Regions from separate parts of the Kitasatospora sp. NPDC052896 genome, predicted to be linked through region 1. Evidence: riboswitches for the same ligand, from Rfam matches in the RefSeq annotation. Region 1 holds a riboswitch; each other region holds the start of a gene.
What was found. A riboswitch is a leader RNA that binds a small molecule or an ion and turns the genes downstream of it on or off. The one in region 1 is predicted to bind thiamine pyrophosphate.
Positions count from the first base shown of each region.

Region 2: another riboswitch for thiamine pyrophosphate. It lies ahead of thiO (glycine oxidase ThiO); the one in region 1 lies ahead of thiC (phosphomethylpyrimidine synthase ThiC).
Region 3: another riboswitch for thiamine pyrophosphate. It lies ahead of ACIGXM_RS03775 (purine-cytosine permease family protein); the one in region 1 lies ahead of thiC (phosphomethylpyrimidine synthase ThiC).

Region 1 is NZ_JBITZU010000001.1:1,096,485-1,102,115, forward strand. It holds gene tenA (thiaminase II) at 116-784, shown strand; gene ACIGXM_RS05120 (DUF5326 family protein) at 955-1,155, shown strand; gene ACIGXM_RS05125 (SPFH domain-containing protein) at 1,291-2,781, opposite strand; gene ACIGXM_RS05130 (hypothetical protein) at 2,929-3,135, opposite strand; TPP riboswitch at 3,280-3,413, shown strand; gene thiC (phosphomethylpyrimidine synthase ThiC) at 3,408-5,216, shown strand; gene ACIGXM_RS05140 (hypothetical protein) at 5,309-5,631, shown strand, end outside.
Region 2 is NZ_JBITZU010000007.1:214,206-219,836, forward strand. It holds gene ACIGXM_RS17300 (polyprenyl synthetase family protein) at 1-210, shown strand, start outside; gene thiE (thiamine phosphate synthase) at 204-848, opposite strand; gene ACIGXM_RS17310 (Rv2175c family DNA-binding protein) at 848-1,204, opposite strand; gene ACIGXM_RS17315 (NAD(P)/FAD-dependent oxidoreductase) at 1,270-2,460, opposite strand; TPP riboswitch at 2,539-2,652, shown strand; gene thiO (glycine oxidase ThiO) at 2,646-3,797, shown strand; gene thiS (sulfur carrier protein ThiS) at 3,794-4,003, shown strand; gene ACIGXM_RS17330 (thiazole synthase) at 4,009-4,806, shown strand; gene pknB (Stk1 family PASTA domain-containing Ser/Thr kinase) at 4,930-5,631, shown strand, end outside.
Region 3 is NZ_JBITZU010000001.1:791,540-797,170, reverse strand. It holds gene ACIGXM_RS03790 (DUF5926 family protein) at 1-50, opposite strand, end outside; gene ACIGXM_RS03785 (ATP-binding protein) at 168-857, opposite strand; gene ACIGXM_RS03780 (glycerophosphodiester phosphodiesterase family protein) at 1,135-1,956, opposite strand; gene ACIGXM_RS03775 (purine-cytosine permease family protein) at 2,026-3,429, opposite strand; TPP riboswitch at 3,420-3,568, opposite strand; gene ACIGXM_RS03770 (S1C family serine protease) at 3,784-5,451, shown strand; tRNA gene ACIGXM_RS03765 (tRNA-Ser) at 5,511-5,598, shown strand.

The DNA.
Region 1 (5,631 bases):
GCGCGGCAGGCGTGCGGTGGGCCCGTGCGCCGGGCGCCCGGGGCACGTCCCGGGCAGGCGTTCGAGCCGTGAGCGGGCCGGCCGCCGGCCCGGCCCCGGCGCGTAGGGTCGGGCCATGACCCAGACCCTGACCGAGGAGCTGTGGGCCGCCATCGAGCCGGTCTACGAGCGGATCCTCGACCACCCGTTCCTGGCCGGGCTGACCGACGGCACGCTGCCGCGCGCGGCGTTCCGGCACTTCGTCGTCCAGGACTCGCACTACCTGCGCGACTACGCCCGGGCCCTGGCGGTCTGCGCCGCCAAGGCGCCCGGCGAGCAGGAGGTCAGGGCCTTCGCCGACGACGCGATCGGTGCGCTCGCCGCCGAGCAGGGCATGCACGCGGAGTTCCTGACCGCGTTCGGGGAGAGCGCCGAGCAGGCCGCCGCCGAGCCGGTGCTGCCGACCACCCGGGCCTACACCAGCTACCTGCTGGCCACCGTCTACGGCGGCTCGTTCGCCGAGGCGGTCGGCGCGGTGCTGCCCTGCTACTGGATCTACGCCCGGGTCGGCGCGGAACTGCTGGCGAAGTCCTCCCCCGACCCGCTCTACGCGCGGTGGATCGCGGTCTACGGCGACGAGTCGTTCCAGTCCGTGGTGCGCCGGGTGCTGGCGCTCACCGACCGGCTCGGCGAGCAGCTCTCGGCGGCCGAACGGCGCCGGGTGACCGAGCACTTCACCACCACCTCGCGCTACGAGTGGATGTTCTGGGACGCCGCCTGGCGGGGTGAGGGCTGGCCGGTGTAAGGCGCCGGTAAGGGCTACCCCGAGGCCACCACCTCAGGGCTATCTCCGGGTTCTCTCGGGGGCCGGATCGCTCGTCTCCGCGTCGAGCCCCGCCTACGATCGAGGTAACGGAAAGCGGACGGGATGCGGCGACCGGGTGGAGCCGATCCGAGGGGAGAGAAGGAACGGACATGGCTGAGCTCTGGAAGTCGCTGCCCTCGTGGGTGCGCAACATCGTGGTCCCGATCATCGTGATCGTGGTTCTGTGGAACGTGCTCGGCTTCTTCGTGGGCGTGGTGAGCGCGCTGGTCGGTCTGGTGATCAAGGCGCTGGTGGTGGTCGGCATCGCGGCCGCCGTGGTGATCCTGGTGAAGAAGGCGACCAAGGGCTGACGCCCGCACGGTCCGTCCGGCGCCCGCTCCCCGGCTTCGGGGGCGGGCGCCGTCGTCGTACGGCCGGGCGTACGACGCGGCCCGTCCCGCCACGGTGGCGGGACGGGCCGGGTGAGCACGGGTCGGGTCGGGCTCTCAGGCGGTCGGGTCGGGCTGGATCGGGATGGTCTGCTTGGCGGGCCGGGCGGTGGCGTCGTCCTTGCGGGCGGCGTCCTCGCGTCCGTTCGCGCCGGCGCCGTCCATCGCGCTGAGCAGCTGGCGGGCCAGGCCCAGACCGGTGCCGCCCATGGTGAGCGCCTTGGCGAACATCTCGCCCATCCCGTCCGCGCCGTTCAGCAGCACCATGTGCTCGACGTTGCCGAAGGCCTCGGCGCCGGCCCGGACGATCTCCGGCCAGTTCTCGGCGAGCTGCTGGGCGACCACGGCCTCCTGGTTCTCGGCCAGTGCGGCGGCCCGGGCCTTGATCGCCTCGGCCTCGGCCAGACCGAGCGCCCGGGCGGCTTCGGCGGTGGCCAGACCCTTGGCCTCGGCCGCGGCGGCCTCGGCCTGACCGGTGGCCTTGGTCGCCTCGGCGGCGGCCAGGCCACGGGCCTTGGTGGCCTCGGCCTCGGCCTGCGCGGCGACCCGCACCCGGTTCGCCTCGGCGGCGGTCCGCAGCTCGGTCTCCCGGGCCTGCGCCTGGGCGGCGGAGATCCGGGCGTCACGCTCGGCCTCGGCGGCGGTCCGGGTCTCGTACGCCCGGGCGTCGGCCGGCTTGCGGACCTCGGCCTGCAGCTGCTGCTCCTTGCGGTGGCCCTCCAGCTCGGCGACCTTGGTCTCCTGGACCACGACCTCCTGCCGGGAGGCGGCCTGGGCGAGCGGTCCGGCCTGCTGCGCGCGGGCCGCCGCGGTGTCCATCTCGGCCTGGTAACCGGCCTGCTGGATACCGGAGTTGCGGGTCGCCTCGGCCTTCCGGGCGAACGCCTCCTGCTCCGCCTCGGTGGCCTGCCGGTCCGCCTCGGCGGCGGCGATCCGGGCGTCGCGCTGGACGGCGGCGGCGTGCGGGGCGGCCAGGTTCTTGATGTAGCCGGTCGGGTCGAGGATCTCCTGGATCTGCAGCGAGTCGATGATCAGCCCGAGCTTCTCCATCTCGGTGCCGGAGGCGGCCCGGGTCTCCCCGGTCAGCCGCTCGCGGTCGCGGATCATCTCCTCGACCGTCAGACCGCCGACGATCGAACGGAGGTGGCCGGCGAAGACGTTGTGGACCCGCGCGCCCATCATCTTCTGCTGGTCCAGGAAGCGGCGGGCGGCGTTGGCGATCGACACCGTGTCGTCGCCCACCTTGAAGATCACCACGCCCTTGACCTGGACCGGGATGCCCTGCGACGTCACGCACTCGACGTCCAGGTCGGCCTCGTTGAGGTCGAGCGAGAGCCGGCGGACGGTCTGGATGCCGGGCGTCACCAAGGTCCCCCGCCCGGTGACGATCCGGAAGCCCAGCCCGTCCCCGACCCCCTCGGTGCGGTGCTTGGAACCGGAGATGATCAGGGCCTCGTTGGGTTCGGCGACCCGCCACATCAGCTTGAAGAGCACGATCACCACGATGACCGCCGCGACGACCGCGCCGGCGATGATGCCGATCAGCATCGGCTAACTCCCCCTTCAGGGCACACCGGTTCCGTGGCTGCGCTCGGTTGTGCAGGATGGCGCGGAATCCAGTGGCGCAGGAGATTCTGCGCCTCCTTCGATCACATGGGAAGCCCGGGGTGGCGTGTCGCCCGGCGGGGTCGCGGCTCAGCCCAGCACGGACGCCACGAAGACCGTCCGGGGCGGCTGGTACTCGACCACCACCACCGGCGTGCCGACCGGCAGCGACTCCCCCGGGACCGCCGGGTAGGCCAGGAAGGCCTCGGTCCCCTGACGCTCCGGCACGTGCAGCAGCACCTCGCCGACCAGCCCGGTGCCGACCCGACCGGTGACCCGTCCGGTGTGTCCGATCATCCGTCCTCAACTCCCCCCGTGGCCGCCCTGGTGGCGGTCGTCCCAGTCTGACGCAGCCCCTGGCGGGATGCCCACCCGGTGGGCCCGTACTGGACCGGTGGCGCCCCTCCCGCTACGGTGTGGACGTCTTTTGGCAGGCAAGTCCGCCTGCCGCACGGGAGCTCGGAGCACCGGGCTGAGAGGGCGCTGAACGGGACGCGAACCGCGTGCCGACCGCTGCGCCGACCGCAGGAACCTGACCGGGTAATGCCGGCGTAGGGAGTAGAGGTCAGATGACCATGTTCGACGCACAGTCCGCCGCTGGTACCGAGAACAGCGCGACCACCGGATACCCCACCCCGGCCTGGCACAAGGCCTACCGCACCGGCTCCCGTCCGGACCTGCGGGTGCCCTACCGCGAGGTCCGGCTCACCAACGGGAAGACCGTCCCGCTCTACGACACCTCGGGTCCGTACACCGACCCGGCCTACCAGCCCGACGTCCGGCGCGGCCTGCCCGCGCTGCGCGACGCCTGGATCCGCCAGCGCGGCGACGTCGAGGAGTACGACGGCCGGGAGGCCCGCCCCGAGGACGACGGGATCAAGCACACCTCGCCGCGCGGCGGCAACCTGCGCAACCTGGACGCCGTCTTCCCCGGACGCCCGCGCCGCCCGCTGCGCGCCCGGGACGGCGGCGCGGTGACCCAACTCGGCTACGCCAAGCGCGGGATCGTCACGCCGGAGATGGAGTTCATCGCGCTGCGCGAGGGCCTGTCGGCGGAGTTCGTCCGTGACGAGGTGGCCCGCGGCCGGGCGGTCATCCCGCTGAACGTCAACCACCCCGAGGTCGAGCCGGCCGTCATCGGCACCAACTTCCTGGTGAAGATCAACGCCAACATCGGCAACTCGGCGGTCACTTCGTCCATCGAGGAGGAAGTGGAGAAGATGACCTGGGCCACCCGCTGGGGGGCCGACACGGTCATGGACCTCTCGACCGGGCGGAACATCCACACCACCCGCGAGTGGATCCTGCGCAACTCCCCGGTGCCGATCGGCACGGTGCCGCTCTACCAGGCGCTGGAGAAGGTGGACGGCAAGGCCGAGGAGCTGACCTGGGAGGTCTACCGCGACACCATCATCGAGCAGTGCGAGCAGGGCGTCGACTACATGACGGTGCACGCCGGCGTGCTGCTGCGGTACGTGCCGATGACCGCCCGCCGCAAGACCGGCATCGTCTCGCGCGGCGGCTCGATCATGGCGGCCTGGTGCCTGGCGCACCATCAGGAGAACTTCCTCTACACCAACTTCGAGGAGCTCTGCGACCTCCTGCGCGCCTACGACGTCACCTTCTCGCTCGGTGACGGCCTGCGCCCCGGCTCGATCGCGGACGCCAACGACGAGGCGCAGCTCGCCGAGCTCCGGACGCTGGGCGAGCTCGGCCGGATCGCGCGCGACCGGGACGTCCAGGTGATGATCGAGGGCCCGGGCCACGTCCCGATGCACAAGATCAAGGAGAACATGGATCTCCAGAAGGAGATCTGCGACGAGGCGCCGTTCTACACCCTCGGCCCGCTGACCACCGACGTCGCCCCCGGCTACGACCACATCACCTCGGGCATCGGCGCCGCGATGATCGCCTGGTGGGGCACCGCGATGCTCTGCTACGTCACGCCCAAGGAGCACCTGGGCCTGCCCAACCGGGACGACGTCAAGACCGGTGTCATCACCTACAAGATCGCCGCCCACGCGGCCGACCTCGCCAAGGGCCACCCCGGCGCCCAGGAGTGGGACGACGCCCTCTCCGACGCCCGCTTCGAGTTCCGCTGGGAGGACCAGTTCAACCTGGCCCTCGACCCGGAGACGGCCCGCGACTTCCACGACGAGACCCTCCCCGCCGAGCCGGCCAAGACCGCCCACTTCTGCTCGATGTGCGGACCGAAGTTCTGCTCGATGAAGATCAGTCAGAAGATCCGCGACGAACACGGCGGGGGCTCCACGGCGGTCTCCAGCGAGTTCGACGCCGAGGCGCTGGCCGGCATGCAGGCCAAGTCCGAGGAGTTCGCGGAGCACGGCAACCGGGTCTACCTGCCGATGGCGGACTGAGGCGCGCTGCCCGCGGATGCGCCGTGCCGGGAGGTGGAGGGGACTTCCCGGCGCGGCGCTCCGGCGTGCGGCTGCTGCGCGATCACGGGGAGGTGCCGCACCCTGACGCGGAGCCGATCGCTCTGCTCCATCGCCTCGACGGTCCGGAGTCGCTGGAGTTCCCGCCCGGCTACGACCACGCCGGGACCCGGGCCCGATTCGACCGCCTGGTGGCCAGGCTGGACGCTGCCTTCGCCACGCGATGCCTCGCCGATCGGGAGGCGCAGGACGCGAGCCTGCACGGCTGGGTGGAGGTGCCGGCCGATGCGACCGGGAGCGGTGAGCCGATCGTCGTATCGGTGAGCGACTTCGGTTCGATGGCGGTGATCGCGGCCGAGAACCCGGGCGTCCACCTCGACACCGCCGAGGCCGTGGA
Region 2 (5,631 bases), on a different contig from region 1:
CGGCTCGGCGCCCCCGGGCTGGGCGCGGCGGAGATCGCCGAGCTGAGCGAGCTGGTGGCCCGCAGCGGGGCGGCCGAGCGGGTCGAGGAGCGGATCGAGGCGCTGATGGCCCAGGCGCTGGCGGCCCTGGACGCGGCCCCGCTGGTGGACGACGCGGCCCGGACCACGCTGCTCGCGCTGGCCCGGGCCGCGACCGTCCGCCGTTACTGAGCCCTCAGCCGGGCCGCCAGCTCGGCGGCCGCCGCCCCCGGGTCCTCGGCCGCGGTGATCGCCCGGACCACCACCACCCGGCGGGCGCCGGCGGCCAACACCTGGTCCAGGTTGCCCAGGTCGATCCCGCCGATGGCGAACCACGGGCGGTCCGTCACCTGCCGGGCGGCGTACTCGACCAGACCGAGCCCGGGTGCGGGCCGGCCGGGCTTGGTCGGCGTCGGCCAGACCGGGCCGGTGCAGAAGTAGTCCACCCCCGGCTCGGCGACCGCCGCGGCCACCTCGGACTCGGCGTGGCAGGAGCGCCCGATCAGCACGTCCGGGCCGAGGATCGCCCGGGCGTGCGGCACCGGCAGGTCGTCCTGCCCGAGGTGCAGCACGTCGGGCCGGGCCGCGTGCGCCACGTCGGCCCGGTCGTTGACCGCGAAGAGCCTGCCGTGCCGCCGGGCGGCGTCCGCGAAGACCTCCAGGTACTCCAGCTCCTGCCGGGCCTCCAGGCCCTTGTCGCGGAGCTGGACGACGTCCACCCCGCCGGCCAGCACGGCGTCCAGGAACTCCGGCAGGTCGCCCTGCTCGCGCCGGGCGTCGGTGCACAGGTACAGCCGGGCGTCGGCCAGCCGGGCGCGCGGGTCCGTCATCAGAGCGCCATCGCCTGGGCGCGCCGCTTCACCTCGGTGCCGCGGTTCTCACGCAGCGCCTGGATCGGGCTGCCGGGCAGCGACGGGTCGTCGGTGAAGAGCCACTCCAGGATCTCCTCGTCGGAGAACCTGCCGTCGCGCAACACCGTCAGGGTGCCGGCCAGGTGCTTGACCAGCCCGCTGTCCTCGATGAAGGCGGCCGGGACCTGGAGCGAGCGGTTGGGGCCGCGGCGGACCGCGATCAGCCGGTGGTCCTTGACCATCTGGCGGACCTCGGTGACCTGGACACCCCATCGCTCGGAGATGTCCGGCAGGTAGAGCCAGTCCTGGACAAGGGATTCGATCTTGGATTCCATCTCACTCACGGCACCAGCCTGCCATCCCGGCGACCCCACGCGCACCAGCGGCCCGTCAGCTGACCTCACAGCGCGGACTTCAGCGGCACCTCGGGGTCGGCCGCGCGGTCCGGATCCAGCACCACGGCCCGCTCGATCAGCCGACGGCCCTGCGCCAGGTCGCGCGGCCGGTCCACGGCGAGCACCGCGACCAGCGCCCCCTCGCGCAGCCAGAGCACGCTCCACGCCGGGTCGGCCGGCGAGCCGCGCCAGAGCAGCCGGTCGGCGCCACCGTGCCGGCCGGCGTACTGGACCATCCGGCCGAACTGCTCGGACCAGAAGTACGGCACCGGGTCGTACGGCGCCTGCGCACCCAGCAGCGCGGCGCCGACCGCCCGGCCGGAGTGCAGCGCGTGGTCCCAGTGCTGGACGGAGATCCGCTCGCCGAACCGGGCCGAGGGGTAGCTGACGCAGTCGCCGGCCGCCCAGCCCCCCGGCAGGGAGGTGCGCAGCCGCTGGTCGGCCAGCACGGTGCCGGCCGGGTCCAGCTCCACCCCGGAGCCCGCCAGCCAGCCGGTGGCCGGCCGCGCGCCGACCCCGACCAGCACCTCGTCCGCGACCACCCGCTCGCCGTCCGCCAGCAGCACCGCGCCCGGCTCGACCGTCGCCACCCGGGCGCCCAGCCGCAGCTCCACCCCGGCGGCCCGGTACCACTCCCGCATCGGTGCGGTCAGCTCGGCCGGCAGCGCCCCCGGCAACGGCGCGTCGGCCGCCTCCAGCACGGTCACCGCGCAGCCCAGCTCCCGAGCCGCGGTGGCCGTCTCGGCCCCGATCCAGCCCGCGCCGACCAGCACCAGGTGCCGCCCGGGCCGCAGCTCCGCGCGCAGCGCGAGCGAGTCCGCCAGGGTCCGCAGCGTCCGCTCGCCGCTCGCGGCGGGCAGCCGCACCGGGTCCGCACCGGTGGCCAGCACCAGGTGGTCGTAGGCCAGCTCCCCCGCGTCGGTCTGCAGCAGGCCCGGCGCCAGGCCGGTGGCCCGACGGCCGGTCAGCAGCTCGACGCCGAGCCGCTGCCAGTCCAGTTCGTACACCGTGCTGTCGGTCTTGCCCAGCAGGACGTCCTTGGAGAGCGGCGGCCGGTCGTACGGCGCCCACGGTTCCGCCCCGACCAGCGTCAGCGAGCCCTGCCACCCCCCTTCGCGCAGCGCCAGGGCGCACTGCGCCCCCGCCAGCCCGGCGCCGACCACGACCACCCGATCCGTGCTCTTCAGCTCAGCCATTCGGCCACTCTAACGAGCACCGCAATACCGCCCTCCGTACGCACCCTCGGCCGCCCCGGAGGCCGGCGATAAGGTGGGGTGAGACATCACGGGAGCCCGGCGCACCGGGCTGAGAGGCGGGCTGCGGCGGCCCGCGACCGTCCGAACCTGATCCGGGTCATTCCGGCGAAGGGAGCATCCGCATCGTGGCACGCACATCCACCGACGTCCTGGTCGTCGGCGGCGGCATCATCGGCCTCGCGGTGGCCTGGCGCACCGCACAGCGCGGCCTCGCGGTGACCGTTCTCGACCCCACCCCCGGCGGCGGCGCGGCGCAGGTGGCGGCCGGCATGCTGGCACCGGTGACCGAGCTGCAGTACGGCGAGGAGCCGCTGCTGCGCCTGGGCATCGCGTCGAACCAGCGGTACGCCGCGTTCGCCGCCGAGCTGACCGGGGCCACCGGCCTGCCCACTGGCTACCGGGCCACCGGCACGTTGGCCGTCGCGCTGGACTCCGACGACCGGGCCGAGCTGCGCGAGCTGCACGGGTTCCACCAGCGGCTGGGCCTCGACTCGCAGTGGCTGACCGGCCGGGAGGCCCGCCGGCTGGAGCCGATGCTCTCCCCCGGGGTGAGCGGCGGCCTGCTCGTCACCGGCGACCACCAGGTGGACGGCCGCCGGCTGTGCGCCGCGCTGCTGGCCGGCTGCGAGCGGGCCGGGGTGCGGCTGCACCGGGACCGGGCGGCGGAGCTGCTGGTCACCGCGGGGCGGGCGGTCGGGGTGCGGCTGCCCGACGGCAGCGCGCTGACGGCCGGGCGGCTGGTGCTCGCCGCCGGCCCCTACAGCCACCGGCTGGCCGGCCTGCCGGAGGGGGTGCTGCCCGCGATCCGCCCGGTCAAGGGCCAGATCCTGCGGCTGCGGATCCCCGGCCCGTACGCGCCGTTCCTCTCCCGCAACGTCCGCGCGGTGGTCCGTGGCCAGCACCTGTACCTGGTACCGCGCGCGGACGGCGAGCTGGTGATCGGCGCGACCACCGAGGAGCAGGGCTACGACACCACGGTCACCGCGGGCGGCGTCTACGAGCTGCTGCGCGACGCGCACCAGCTGGTCCCGGGCGTCACCGAGCTGCCGCTCACCGAGACCGGCGCGGGCCTGCGCCCCGGCTCGCCGGACAACGCCCCGCTGCTCGGCCCGACCGCGCTGCCCGGGCTGGCCGCCGCCACCGGCCACTACCGCAACGGGGTGCTGCTCACCCCGGTCACCGCCGACCTGCTCGCCGCCTACCTGGCCGAGGGCACCGTCCCCGACCTCGCCGTCCCGTTCTCCCCGCTCCGCTTCACCCAGAGGGCCGCCGCATGAACCCGATCCAGCTGACCGTCAACGGCGAACCCCGCGAGGTCGCCCGGACCGCCACCCTGGCCGAGGTGGTGGCCACCCTGAGCACCGCGCACTCCGGGGTGGCCGCCGCGCTCAACGAGACCGTGGTCCCGCGCGGCTCGTGGGCCCGGACCCCGCTGGCCGCGGGCGACCGGGTGGAGATCCTCACCGCCGTGCAGGGGGGCTGAGCGGCATGGCCGACGACACCCTGACGATCGCCGGCACCACCTTCACCTCCCGCCTGATCATGGGCACCGGCGGCGCGCCCAGCCTGGACGTGCTGGAACAGGCGCTGCGGGTCTCCGGCACCGAGCTCACCACGGTGGCGATGCGCCGGGTGAAGGCGGACACCCAGGGCTCGGTGCTGGACGTGCTGTCCCGCAACGGGATCCGGGTGCTGCCCAACACCGCGGGCTGCTTCACCGCCGGCGAGGCGGTGCTGACCGCCCGGCTGGCCCGCGAGGCGCTCGGCACGAACTGGGTCAAGCTGGAGGTGATCGCCGACGAGCGGACCCTGCTGCCCGACCCGATCGAACTGCTGGACGCCGCCGAGACCCTGGTCGACGACGGCTTCACGGTGCTCCCCTACACCAACGACGACCCGGTGCTGGCCCGCAAGCTGGAGGACGTCGGCTGCGCCGCGATCATGCCGCTGGGCTCGCCGATCGGCTCCGGGCTCGGCATCCGCAACCCGCACAACTTCCAGCTGATCGTGGAGAGCGCCAACGTGCCGGTGGTCCTGGACGCCGGCGCGGGCACCGCCTCGGACGTGGCGCTGGCGATGGAACTGGGCTGCTCGGCGGTGATGCTGGCCTCCGCGGTGACCCGGGCTCAGGAGCCGGTGCTGATGGCCGACGCGATGCGCCGGGCCGCCGAGGCGGGCCGGCTGGCGTACCGGGCCGGCCGGATCCCGCGCCGCTTCCACGCCGAGGCCTCCTCGGCGATGGCCGGCCGGGCCGACCTCGACCACCGCGAGCGGCCCGCGTTCTGACGCCCCGACCACCGTCCCGCGCCCTTGGCCCAATGTCACGAGCGGGGCACAAGCGGGGCACAACGGCCCCGGACGCGGTGTCACCCGGGACACCCGCCGGGGTCACCCCCCTACACTCCTCTGGTGGACACGACGTTGAACGACCCCCTGCTGGGCACGCTGCTGGACGGCCGCTACCGGGTCGAGCAGCGCATCGCGGCGGGCGGCATGGCGACCGTCTACCGGGGCACCGACACCCGGCTCGACCGGGTGCTGGCGCTCAAGGTGATGAACCCGGGGCTGGCCGGGGACGCCGAGTTCACCGCGCGTTTCATCCGCGAGGCCAAGGCGGTCGCCCGGCTCTCGCACCCCAACGTGGTCAACGTCTTCGACCAGGGCGCCGACCAGGGCGTGGTCTTCCTCGCGATGGAGTACGTCCCCGGGCGCACCCTGCGCGACGTGCTGAGCGACCGCGGCGCGCTCTCCGTCCGGGCCGCGTTGGACGTGCTGGAGCCGGTGCTGGCCGCGCTCGGCGCCGCGCACCGGGCCGGGCTGGTGCACCGGGACGTCAAGCCGGAGAACGTGCTGATCAACGACGGCGGCATGGTCAAGGTCGCCGACTTCGGCCTGGTCCGACTGCTCTCCGGCACCGAGGCGACCGGTTCGAGCGCCACCACCCCGGGCGTGGTGCTGGGCACCGTCTCCTACCTGGCCCCCGAGCAGGTCCAGCCGGGCGCCGCGACCGACCAGCGGGTGGACGTCTACGCGGCCGGCATCATGCTGTACGAGCTGCTCACCGGCAGCAAGCCGTACGCCGGCGAGAACCCGATGCAGGTGATCTACCGT
Region 3 (5,631 bases), 300 kb from region 1:
GCGCCGGGACGGCTGGGCTGGGACGACTTCTTGGCGGCCTTCTTGGCCATGGTGCGGCTCTCCCGGGAACGGTGGTGTCTTTTGTCTCCCGGGCAGCCTACTGAGGTTTCCCCCGCCCGCCGTGCCCTCGAGGACTCCCCGCGGCCCCCGTGTTCCACCACGGTCCGTCAGGCCGACCGGGCGTGCTCGGTGTACGCGGACAGCGCGGCCCAGACCGTCACCTCGCCCGGCGCGTCCCGCACCCCCCAGTCGGCGGCCAGCCGGCCGACGATGCTCAGCCCCCGGCCGCCCTTCGCGGTGAGCGAGGGCCGGGCCGGCTGCGGCCGGGTGGCCGCGCCGCCGTCGGTGACCTCCAGGGTCAGCCGCCCGTCCGGGTGCACCTGCCAGCGCACCAGGACCCCGCCCTGGTCCTCCGGCGCGCTGGGGGCGCGGTGGGCCGAGTGGGCGCCCCGGGCGTCCGCTGCCCGCCGTGCCGCACGCCGGACCGCGTGCCGGGCCCCGACCGGCGCGCCGACCAGCAGCGCGTCCAGTTCGGCCGCCTCCGCCGCCTGCGCCGCGGCGTCCGTCTCGTTCGGTTCGGATTCCGCGGAGTTCCGCAAATCATCCGACCGCTCCAGGAATTCCTCCCCGACCCCCCCGTCGAGATCCAGCAACGGAGCAAGCGGCCGCGCATAGCGGCAGGAATTGCTGAGCAGTTCGGAAAGGATCAGAACCGCGTCATCGATGACGGTGTCGGGCACCTCCCGGTCGCCCAGATCCCGCCTCAGGCGGCGCCGTGCGGCCCCGACACTGGCCGGACCGTGCGGCACCGCCATGGTCGATGAAGTCGGCACTTCGCGCGCCACCATCAACGCCACCCCCGGACCTCCTTCAGCGTTTGCCGAGGGATGGATGCCCCGGGGGAATGGGCCGGAAACAGACGGCACCGATCGTGGCCGGTCAATTGTCGAGTTACCTCGAGGGCGGCGACACGCTGTGCGCAAGTGGTGATTAACTGATTACGCTGCGTCGATCAGGGGAGCGGGATTGCGCACGCCGGGTCCGCCGCGCCACCCCCGCCCGCGCCCCGCGTACGCCAATTCGCGGCACGGGAGCCCTGCCGGAGCGGCTCGGCGGCGGGCTCCGCCGAACGACTCAGCGGCCGAGCTGGGCCAGCACCTCGCGCGGCCGGTTGGTGATGATCGCCTCCACCCCGAGGTCCAGGCAGAGCTCGACGTCCTTCGGCTCGTCCACCGTCCACACGTGCACCCGGTGGCCGGCCGCTCGCAGCCGGGGCACCAGGTCGGGCTGCCGGCGGACCAGCTCGATGCCCGGTCCGGCGATCGCGGCACCCGCCGGCAGGCCCGCGCCGGGCCACAGCCGCAGCGGCAGGGTGTGCTCGAAGAGGAAGACCCGCGGGTAGTCGGGGGCCGCGGCCCTGACCCGGCCCAGCGCGGTCGCCGAGAAGCTCATGATCCGGGCGTGCGGGCGCTCGTCGTCGCTCGGCGCGGCCGCGATCCCGTACCGGTCCAGGGCGCTCAGCAGCTTGGCCTCGACCCGGCCGGCGAAGCGCACCGGGTGCTTGGTCTCGATCGCCAGATCCACCCGGCGCCCGCAGTCGGCGACCAGCTCCAGCAGGCTCTCCAGCCGCAGCAGCGGCTGCCGGGCCGGGCCGCCCGCGGCGTCCGCCTTCCACGAGCCGAAGTCGTACGCGGACAGCTGGGCCAGGGTCTGCCCGGAGACCGTGCCGCGGCCGTTCGAGACCCGGGTGACGGTCCGGTCGTGAACGCAGACCAGGTGGCCGTCGGCGGTCACCCGGACGTCGCACTCGACCGCGTCCGCGCCCTCCGTCAGGGCCCGCTGGTACGCCGCCAGGGTGTGCTCGGGCAGGGCGGCGGAGGAACCCCGGTGGGCCACCACCTGGACCGCGGAGGGGGTGCGGGAGGGGTCGGTGCGGGAGAGGTCGGGAGTTGTCACGGCCCCAACACTAGGACGTCCGGGTGGATCGAATGCAACGGCCGTGCGAACCACGGGCGCCGGCGGGCCCTACCGCGCGGCGGGGCGGACCAGCAGGTTGAGCAGCCAGGTGGCCAGGCCGGCGACCAGGAAGGAGAAGAGCGAGGCCGAGGACCACTGCTGCGGGGTGAAGTGGGTCAGCGACTGGAGGTCCGTCCAGATCCCGGTCCACCAGCCGGCGATCGCGGTGGGCGCCAGGAACTGGTAGACCGCGAAGCCGAGCGCCCACGGCAGCAGCATCAGCGGCCGGGCCGGGGAGTCCTGCGAGAGGTCCCAGCCGCGCCGGCCGTGGCCCAGGAAGAAGTCCACCGCCAGCACCGCGAGCAACGGCACGAAGACCGAGCCGATCAGGCCGAGGAAGTTGTAGTACGAGTCGGTGAACTGCTTGATCTGCAGCGCCAGCACGGTCACCAGCACGCCGATCCCGCCGGTCAGCAGCCGCCGGTCCACCCGGGGGAAGAGGTTGTGCACCGACATCGCGGTCGAGTAGACGTTCGCGAAGGACTGGTCCGCCTCGCGCAGCACCAGCACCAGCAGGAACGCCCAGCCGGCCGCCACCCCGGTGAAGGAGTCCAGCAGGTTGTCGGCGTTGCCGTGCGACTGCAGCAGTGCGATCAGGCCGAGCAGGTAGCACCAGACCTGGGCCACCGTGTAGCCGGAGAAGGTGCCCCAGAACGAGGCGCGCGGGGTGCGCGAGTGCCGGGTGTAGTCGGCGGCCAGCGGGACGAAGGAGACCGAGACGGCGATGATCGCGTCCGTCGCCTTCAGGAAACCGTGCCAGTTTCCCGCGCCCGGATCCGGGAAACCCTTGCGGCCGAGCTGGACGGTGAAGTAGACCATCGCCACGCCGACCGCGATCGCCACGTACTTGCGCAGCGCCGCGATCGAGCCCAGCGGCCAGATCGTCAGCACCGTGGTGAGCACCCCGGCGAGCAGCACGAAGAGCCAGCGCCAGCCCTGGGTGCCGGAGACCGTCTGGGCGCCCCAGGCGATCACGGTCAGCTCGTACACGCCCCAGCCGACGCACTGCAGGACGTTCAGCACGGTCGGCAGGTACGACAGCCGGGTGCCGAACAGCCCGCGCAGCACGGCCATCGCGGGCGCCCCGGTCCGGGCGCCGATGAGCGCGGCGACCGCGAGCATCGCGGTGCCGATCACCGTGCCGGCCACGATCGCGGTGGTCGCGGCGGCGAACGACAGCTCGCTGCCCGGCTGGCCGAGCACGGTCGCGGCGCTGGTGAAGCCGATCAGGCTGATGCCCAGGTTCGCCCAGAGCGCGAACTGGTCGCGGAAGCCCAGGGTGCGCGGCGGCGCGGTGTCCAGCACCAACGGGGCCTCGGCACGGGCCGGCCCGTCGCCGTCGGGGCGATCCAGCGTCGCCGTGCCCGAGGACGGGGGTGGCGTCGAGGACGGGGAAGGCGTCGCAGCCGTCATGGCAGACTCCCTACGCCGGCATTACCCGGACAGGTTCCGGCGGTCAGCGCTCCCTCGCCCGCACCGGCTCACTCGCCATGGCGTACGGTCGACCAGCGCACTCTCAGCCTGGTGGGTCCAAGCTCCCGCGTGTCAGATGTGGCAGTCAGGGTAGCCCGGCGTGTGGATTACGCCAAAGCGGGGAGGCGCGCCGTCCCGGATCGCGGAACTTCTGTCGGGGGAGCCCGGCCGGGCGCTGGTGCTGTCGGGTTGACCTAAGGATTCTTAACAGTTCTTCAGGCAGCTCCTTACGGCAACCAGATCGGGCATAGGAAAAACTATGGGCCAAGGTCCTGTCAGCTATGGAGGTCGTCCGTGAGCACCGAGCACGAGAGTGGCTCCACCGGGCCGCAGGGGGAGCAGCTCTCCAGCGGTACCGGTGAGCCGGGGGGCACGCCGTCGGTAGGTGAGTCGCAGCCGACCCTCGCGTTCGCCAAGCTGAGCGGCGAGGAGCCCACACCGGCGCCCGCCGCGCCCGCCGCCCCTGTTGCCCCCGCTCCTGCCGCCCCCGCCGACGCCGAGCCGACCACGGAGCTGCCGGCCGCCGCGCCCGCCCCGGCTCCGGCTCCCGCGCCGAAGTACCTGGACGCTCCGCCGCCGGTGCTGCCCGCCCCGCCGGCCGCTCCGCCGGCCCCCACCCTTGCCGAACCGCCGGCCAACCCGTACGCCGCGCCGACGCCGCCGGTCGCCCCCGGTGCGCCGGCCGGTGCCGCCGCGCACGCCGAGCACCACCCGTTCGGCGCCGGTCACCCGGTCGGCGGCTGGGGCGCCGGCCCGGGCGAGCCCGGCGCGCCGGGCGGCCCCGGCTACCCCGGTGGCTACCCGGGCGACTACGGCACCCCCGGCCAGCCGCCGAAGAAGCGCGGCGGGCTGATCGCCCTGGTCGCCGCCGTCGCGCTGGTCGCGGGCGTGCTGGGCGGCGTGGTCGGCGCCGCGGTCAACGGCGACTCGTCCGGCCCGTTCAGCTCCGGCAGCAGCCACAGCAGCACCACGACCACCGTCAGCGACAACACCAAGGCGCTCAACCGGGCCCCCGACTCGATCGCCGGGATCGCCGCCAAGGCGCTGCCCAGCACCGTCACCATCAAGGCCGACGGCAGCCAGGAGTCCGGCACCGGCACCGGGTTCGTCTTCGACACCCAGGGCCACATCATCACCAACAACCACGTGGTGGCCCCGGCCCAGGGCGGCGGCAAGCTGACCGTCAAGTTCTCCGACGGCTCCGAGTACTCCGCCTCGGTGGTCGGCCAGGCCAAGGGCTACGACATCGCGGTGATCAAGCTGGACAACCCGCCGGCCGGCAAGCTCGTCCCGCTCCCGCTGGGCGACTCCGACCAGGTCGCGGTCGGCGACGCCGCGATCGCCATCGGCGCGCCGTACGACCTGGAGTCCACCGTCACCTCCGGCATCATCAGCGCCAAGAACCGCCCGGTCGCCTCCGGCGACGAGAGCGGCGTGCAGACCTCGTACATGAACGCGCTGCAGACCGACGCCTCGATCAACCCGGGCAACTCCGGCGGCCCGCTGCTCAACGCGAGCGGCCAGGTGATCGGCATCAACTCGGCGATCCAGTCGAACTCCAACGGCTCCGGCCAGGCCGGCAGCATCGGCCTGGGCTTCGCGATCCCGATCAACCAGGCCAAGCGGGTGGCCCAGATGCTGATCCAGACCGGCACCCCCGTCTACCCCGTCCTCGGCGTGCTGCGCAACGACCAGTACAACGGCGACGGCGCCCAGATCTCGCCCACCGCCATCCAGGGCACCCCGGCGGTCACCCCCGGCGGCCCGGCCGACAAGGCCGGCCTCAAGCCCGGCGACGTGATCACCAAGCTCGGCGGGGTGCTGATCGACAACGGTCCGGCCCTGGTCAGCGAGATCTGGACGCACGCCCCGGGCGACCAGGTCCCGGTCCAGTACACCCGCAACGGCCAGACCATGACCACCACGGTCACCCTCGGCAGCCGCACCGGAGACCAGAACTGACCCCACCCCCCAAACTGGTGCCCCACACCCCCTCCGACCCGTTAGGCTGACCTCCGCCTGGAGAGCTGCCCGAGCGGCCTAAGGGAACAGTCTTGAAAACTGTCGTGCGGTGACCCCGTACCGTGGGTTCGAATCCCACGCTCTCCGCTGGTGGGGAAAGCCCAGATCAGGGCGGGTATC